One region of the Lysinibacillus louembei genome, then DNA from elsewhere that is predicted to be linked to it. Evidence: riboswitches for the same ligand, from Rfam matches in the RefSeq annotation. Region 1 holds a riboswitch; each other region holds the start of a gene.
What was found. A riboswitch is a leader RNA that binds a small molecule or an ion and turns the genes downstream of it on or off. The one in region 1 is predicted to bind cobalamin.

Region 1 (2,270 bases):
GCTATTTGCTGATAGAAAATATTATTTTATTTCGATTGTTATTATCATTTTAGCATCTGTCCCGTTCTTCCTATCATTTGAACGCCGTAAGCCACAGCCACGTGAAATTTTAGTGATTGCTGTTATGTCCGCCATTTCTGTAGCCGGGCGCGCATTGTTTGTTGTGACACCAGGCTTCAAGCCTGTTGCAGCAATTACTGCTATCACAGGCTTTTCACTTGGTGCAGAGGCAGGCTTTTTAACAGGCGCTATTTCCGCCCTAGTATCCAATATGTTTTTCGGACAAGGGCCTTGGACGCCATTCCAAATGTTTATGTGGGGAATGATTGGCTTTATTGCAGGGCTACTAGGGAAAACTGGCATCATGCATAAAAAAATCCCTTTAATTCTATTTGGTATGTTTGCAGGTATTTTTTTCTCTTTCGGTATGGACATTTGGGGAACAATCTCGATGTACGGGGTATTTAGCTGGAGTGCTTACATTGTTGCCTTAACCTCCGCTGTGCCCTTTATGATTGTTTACGCAATATCAAATGTTATCTTTTTATTATTATTAGAAAAGCCTATACGTGAGAAGCTGGAGCGCATCAAAACGAAATACGGGCTATTACAGTAGTGCAAACGGTTTAGCTTGCTGAATGGAGACAAAAAACTATTGAAATCTTGGGGAAATATGTTATTGTAAAAACATAATCGAATATGATGGTTAAATGAGTGCTTAGCAATGCTGAGGTAAAAGGGAAATTAGTGAAAAGCTAATGCAGCCCCCGCTACTGTAAGTGCAGATGAAATCACGCCAATCACTGTTCACTGGAATGGGAAGATGTGAAAGTAAAACGAAGCACGAGCCAGGAAACCTGCTTATTTAATTGGTCACTTGCTTTTCGGAGGGAGAAGTATAGGCGAGACATCGAATGTACAAAAATGTGTATACATTAGCATATACACGCTTTTTCAACATGAAATCTCATAGCCTGTATCTCTTTACTTTAGAGATACAGCTTTTTTTAGTTTAGTATAAGGAGGGTGCAGATGATTTTATTTATAGAAGGAATAAATGAAACACGTGAATTAGCCATTACATTGCAGCAGCAAGGTCATCGTGTCATAACAAAAAACACTTGTTTAGCTGGGACTCTTTTAATGAATTCTTTATCTGTCCATGAAATGGTTGATATGATTACAGAGCACGAAGTTACTTGTGTTGTCGATGCAAGTCACCCATTCGCTAAGGAAGCATCAAAAACCGCAATGGAGGCTGCCTTCAATTGTGGTGTCTCCTATGTGCGTTACGAGCATCCTCAGCTTGTTATGTAAAAATCGATTATACTAAACTCCCTTACAAAACGTGACGTTGAGGCTGGGACATAAATAGTTCTAGTCCATACAAAAAATCGAAATCGCATCAGGTGATTTCGATTTTTTGATGTGTGAAAGGAAGAACTGGAAGAAGATTTCCTCTTCCACCTATACTTTCGTAGATTCACGGCCATCAAAGCGAAGCCGATTTCGTTTTCCACCTTCGATTGACCACGAACCGAAAAGCGAGTAAAACCTAAATTAGCCTTCAGACAGCCAAAAACTGGTTCTACATCTACTTTTCGTTGACGGTAGAGAGTTCCTGCTTTGGCTTCTGAAAGCTTTGTACGTACATATGCTTTTTGTTGTTCCCAGTTTTCATTTACCTTGATTTTCCGTGACTTGCCTTCTTGGGCTTTCGTACATTTCTCTCGAAATGGACAACCGGTACAGTCTTCGCATTCATAGATACGAAACGTTCGTTGGAATCCTTCTTTGTCTTCTTGTGTTGACTCATAGCGGAACGTTACTTTTTGCTGGTATGGACAGATATAGGTATCCAACTCTTCATCATACATCCAGTTACTTGTTCGGAAGGGGTCTTGTTGGTATTTTTTGCTTTGCTCTTTTCGATAATGCGTATAGGGAATCACAGGTTCACACTTTCGGTTGTTTCGTACATCTTCATAGTTTGGCTCACTACCATAGCCGGCATCGGCTACGATATGTTGTGGCAATTGAAAATAGCGTCTCTCGATTTCATCCAAGAAGGGAATCAACGTTTTCGTATCCGTTGGATTCGCATAAATGCCATAAGCCAATGTGTACTGTCCCTCTGTCGCAATTTGTAAATTGTAGCCCGCTTTTAATTGGCCATTTTGCATGTAGTCATCCTTCATGCGCATAAAAGTTGCATCAGGGTCTGTTTTGGCATAGCTATTCCGTTTGCCGAAAATCGCAAAATCTCGTTC
Region 2 (2,270 bases), 1.3 Mb from region 1:
AAGCTTAAAAGGGGCATAATGGCATACATCGCTGTCACGTTTTGATTTGTTAAAGGCAGCTCTCGTTTAATTGGCACTGCGCTAAAAAACTGTAGGCAAAGCAATATTCCTGTATAAAAATGCTTCAATTGAATCTCCCTCCTACTTCCAGCGCATGCTCCGTTGATGGTCAATTTCATAGGCTTCATCACAGCTTTCAACAATCCATTGATGCAGCTCCCCTAATAGTTGCCTATAGCGCTCTGTTTCTTCATAAATGGATGCTGGCTCATCCAAAACCTCATTGGAAACAAGCAATAACGTCATGCTTTGTTGCTGTGTCGTTGCAACATATTGCTTCCACATTTCGATATGCTCCTCAATATGATGAGGTGCCTTGTATAAAACATTTGCTAGCCATGTCGTTAAACAGTCCCATAAAATAACGGCATCGTGCTCTAGCATTTGTAGCCCCTGTGGTAAAGTATCTGGCACCTCCAACGTGTGCCAAATCACGCCACTCTTTTGACGGTCTGCTTGATGGCGCGCAATTCTTGCCTGCATTTCTCTATCGAATGCGACACCTGATGCAATATATGTAAGTGAGCGCCCTTCAGCAAGCTTTTGTGCGTAGCGTTCTGCAAAGGCACTTTTGCCACTGCGCACACCACCTGTGATAAATATTAATCGTCCCATATATGGTCACCTGCTATATGTGAATTAGAATAGCTGCCAAGCAATGTTGCCTGACAGCTATGTTACATTATATCTTATTTAAAAAGCTCTGGGTATACTGTTTCTTCCTTTGTCCCACATGCTGTTCATAATAAAACTACCGCTAATGGCTTATACCATTAACAGTGAATTTTATGATGCGTCCTCTTTTCGCTTTTTCATTGGATATGATTTCGTAATAAACTCAATTTCCTCGTGTCCGCTCATTTGGTTGACATAAACCGCCATGACGAAAAATACGTTTGCCAGCAGCCCTAAATAGTCAAATAAAATTTCTGGCACATCGCGCTCCTCGCTTACTTTATGTAATGCACGGAAGGATTTTTTCGCTTCGCTACGGCATACATGTAAACGTGCTGCTGCCTCTACTCCTTGCGGTAAAACGAAGCGATCAATTTGCTCTTTTGTATGTGCTACATAAAAATCGTAGCGATCGCTTAAAAACTGCAGGTCCTCTTCTGTAACAGCAAGCTTGCCACGCACAGAACCGTTCACATGATAGGCCATCGGGTGTAGCTTCTCTAAATCTTCACGCACAATTTGTACATTGTCCCCCTCTAATGTAGGAAAAACCGTACCAATACTTGTTGTTAATGAGTCTGTACGAATTTCAAAATCAACTAAACAGCTTGCCTCACGCATAAATGGGTAGCAAATATAGCGCATATCTTTCTTTACCAAGTCCATCTCCTCCTTTTTCGTTTGAATAAGCTTTCATCGGAAATGAAAAAAGCCACCCGTCAGAATGGGTGGCAGAAAATTGTTTACAAAGCAAATGATGCAATATTCTATTGCCGTGCATTCTCTTTAGTTCCGAAGAGTATTATGACGATTAGAAAAAGATAGGTCTCCTGGCTCGTGCTGTTTTCTCCTGCGAAAGCCTTCCCATCTCAAGGACAGTGGCATGATTTCACGTTACAAGCACATACAGTTACGGACATAGCTTCGGCATCTCACCGAATTCCCTTACATCTTTTCCTTGCAAGCATTATTCAATTAGTTAATAATCTATCATATTTTTGAGCATTTTTGTAGTATGACATCTAAATTGTATTCAAACAATCTGGGCACTTTCCATACACTTCAAATTTATGTGCCTCTACTTCAAAGCCTGGCAAGCTGCCACCGAGCAAATCCATCGGGCATAATGACAATTCCTTTACGCTACCACATTCACGGCAAATGAAATGATGGTGGTGGTGCTCTGATTCACAGTGCATGCGGAAATTGCGCTCGCCCTGCATTTCGGTTTCTTCCAAAATATCTAGCTCAACAAATGTCGCTAAATTGCGATAAATCGTATCAAAGCTCATCCCTGGAAAGTCTTTTTTCAACACATCCAATAAATCACGAGCCGTTAAATATTTGTCTGTTTCCTCAAACATTTGTAAAATGAGCTCTCGTTTATCGGTTTTTTTATAGCCATTGTCCTTTAAAATTTCCCATGCTCGTGTTAAATTCATTGCGCAACCTCCTGAACTTTTATTTTCTTTCCAACAATCACGCATAATAAAATGATAATAGACGTTACAACAATTGTTCCACCTGGTGCTAAA
Region 3 (2,270 bases), 1.6 Mb from region 1:
GATATACTATATGCTATTACGCTTTTTTTATTTTGGCTCAGTGGAAACGCCCCCTTTGTTAATGAGCGCTACAAATTTTTATTTAAACAAATCTGGATAAATAGCTTTTGCAATTGACTCAACGCCATCTGCAATACGTGGGCCTTGACGATTTGTTGTAGCATCATCGATTGCATAAACTGCACCATTTTTCACAGCGTCCATTTCAGCAAATGCTGGATTATTTAAAATTGTATTCACATCATCAGCATATGTTACAAGAATTGTGCTAGGGTTGCTTGCAACAAAATCCTCTGCACTGTACATTGGCCAGCCATCTGCTTCAACAGCATTTTTCACATTGATTGTCTGTAGCATTTCATTCATAAATGTATTTTGACCAACTGCATAAATATCAGGTGTTGCTCCAACGACAACAAAAGCTGATTTTTCTTCTTGTCCTTCTACTTTTGCTTGAAGCTCAGCTAATTTCGTTTGTATAGCCTCTTCAATCTTTTGCGCCTCTTCTACTTTGCCTGTTAGCTTGCCGATTTCCTGTATTGTTGTATAAGTCTCTTCAAATGTTGAAGCATTTTTCACAACGAACACTGTCACTCCAGCTGCCTCTAATTGCTCTACCGCTGCTTGCTCTGTATTCATGCCATGTGCAAAAACGATATCAGGCTGTAATGAAATAACTTTTTCAATATCTAATTCATAGCCGCCAACCTTTTCTTTGTCTGCTACTTCTGGTGGATAATCATCGTTATCTGTCACAGCAACTACTTCATTTCCTAAACCTAAAGCAAATAAAATCTCCGTATTTGATGGAATTAACGAGACGATTTTCTCAGGGGTCTTCTCTAATGTAATTTCTCTCCCTAAAGAATCGGCTACCGTTACAGGAAATGCCGCTACTTCCTCTTGGCTCTCTACCTTTGTCTCATCCTGTGTTTGTGGCTCCTTATCATCTTGTCCACATGCCGCAAGCAAGCCTGTTGCCAACAGCATTGCCATAAAAATTGACCAAAACTTCTTCATTTGAACTTCCTCCTAAAATATACTCTGAAGTATCATTGTCTCCAGTTCAAAACTTGTACTATTTACCAAAGGTTTATTTCAATTCAACATATAAAAAATGCAAATAAAAAATCCCTCGACATAGACGAGAGATAATAAATGGACGCTCAAAAAAGCGTTGCCATCCTATCCTCGTAGGCTGTCATTGGCGTTATACGAAGGCAGGTCTCCTGGCTTATGCATCAAACGTTTCTAGCGCCTTCCCAAAAAATCAGTGGCATATTGCTAGAAACTAGCATTTACAGTGGCGGGACCGCGTCAGATTTTCACTAACTTCCCTTTTACTCCTTGCTCGCTGCAAGGAACCTTACGTACTACATTATGAACTTATTGACAATGAAAAAATCTCAATGTCTCCATTACAATTATAACGGAAATATTGAGATTGTGTATAGGTTAAATATGATAGTTATACTCAAGGTAAATTCTTTCTTCTCTATATTTGATCAATCGCTGCTTCTGCTAATTTTTTTATTGTCATATCGTCCATCGGTGGATTGTGCAAGCCTGCCCTTACATCGCGATAATAACGCTGAAGTGGATTATTGCGCTGTAAGCTTTTTGCACCAACTAATCTCATTGCCTTGTCAACAATTTGTAGTGCATTGTTTGTTACTACATGTTTAGCAATATTGAGCTCATGCTGTACAAGCTTTTTACGTGCTGGATCTGCATAAGCCTGTGCTGCACCATATAATGTAAACCTTGCTGTCGCAAGGGCTAAATCCATTTCTCCAATGAGTGCTTGCACATTGGGCAAATCGCTTATTGGTCCTTTTAAGCTATTTGGTTTATGTGTTGTAGCAAAGTGCACTGCGTAATCACGTGCAGCTTGTGCGATCCCTAAATATGTAGCAGGAACAAGCAAGCTCCATCCATTCACTCTAAAGCCTGTAGAATAGCTTGGAATTTCAACCAAATCAGTTGGATTAAGCTCAACATTTTGTAATACTAAATCATGGCTACCTGTACCACGCATCGCAATGACATCCCATGTTTCATCTATAGAAACACCTTTCGCATCATGTGGAATAAGGAAAAACCCAACTTTCTCCTCACCCTCTATCCAAGCAGATGTTAAAAAATAATCAAGCTCTGGTGCCCCAGTTGTATAATTTTTACGACCATTAATTAACCAGCCTGATGCTGTTTTTTTCGCCGTTGTTAGCGGCTTACCGCCGCGCGTTGGGCTACCCATTGCAAACTCACTC

Region 2: it holds a riboswitch for cobalamin, as region 1 does, so the genes downstream of both, R6U77_RS16740 (hypothetical protein) here and R6U77_RS10335 (precorrin-6A/cobalt-precorrin-6A reductase) in region 1, are expected to answer to the same signal.
Region 3: it holds a riboswitch for cobalamin, as region 1 does, so the genes downstream of both, R6U77_RS02355 (ABC transporter substrate-binding protein) here and R6U77_RS10335 (precorrin-6A/cobalt-precorrin-6A reductase) in region 1, are expected to answer to the same signal.

Annotation. Positions count from the first base shown of each region.
Region 1 covers NZ_CP137624.1:2,087,900-2,090,169, reverse strand. The annotation lists gene R6U77_RS10340 (ECF transporter S component) at 1-616, shown strand, start outside; cobalamin riboswitch at 696-879, shown strand; gene R6U77_RS10335 (precorrin-6A/cobalt-precorrin-6A reductase) at 1,033-1,317, shown strand; gene R6U77_RS10330 (IS1182 family transposase) at 1,302-2,270, opposite strand, start outside.
Region 2 covers NZ_CP137624.1:3,349,532-3,351,801, forward strand. The annotation lists gene cobS (adenosylcobinamide-GDP ribazoletransferase) at 1-128, opposite strand, end outside; gene R6U77_RS16735 (bifunctional adenosylcobinamide kinase/adenosylcobinamide-phosphate guanylyltransferase) at 142-675, opposite strand; gene R6U77_RS16740 (hypothetical protein) at 847-1,401, opposite strand; cobalamin riboswitch at 1,539-1,719, opposite strand; gene R6U77_RS16745 (Fur family transcriptional regulator) at 1,758-2,177, opposite strand; gene R6U77_RS16750 (metal ABC transporter permease) at 2,174-2,270, opposite strand, start outside.
Region 3 covers NZ_CP137624.1:488,221-490,490, forward strand. The annotation lists gene R6U77_RS02350 (FecCD family ABC transporter permease) at 1-17, opposite strand, end outside; gene R6U77_RS02355 (ABC transporter substrate-binding protein) at 79-1,020, opposite strand; cobalamin riboswitch at 1,203-1,385, opposite strand; gene R6U77_RS02360 (acyl-CoA dehydrogenase family protein) at 1,496-2,270, opposite strand, start outside.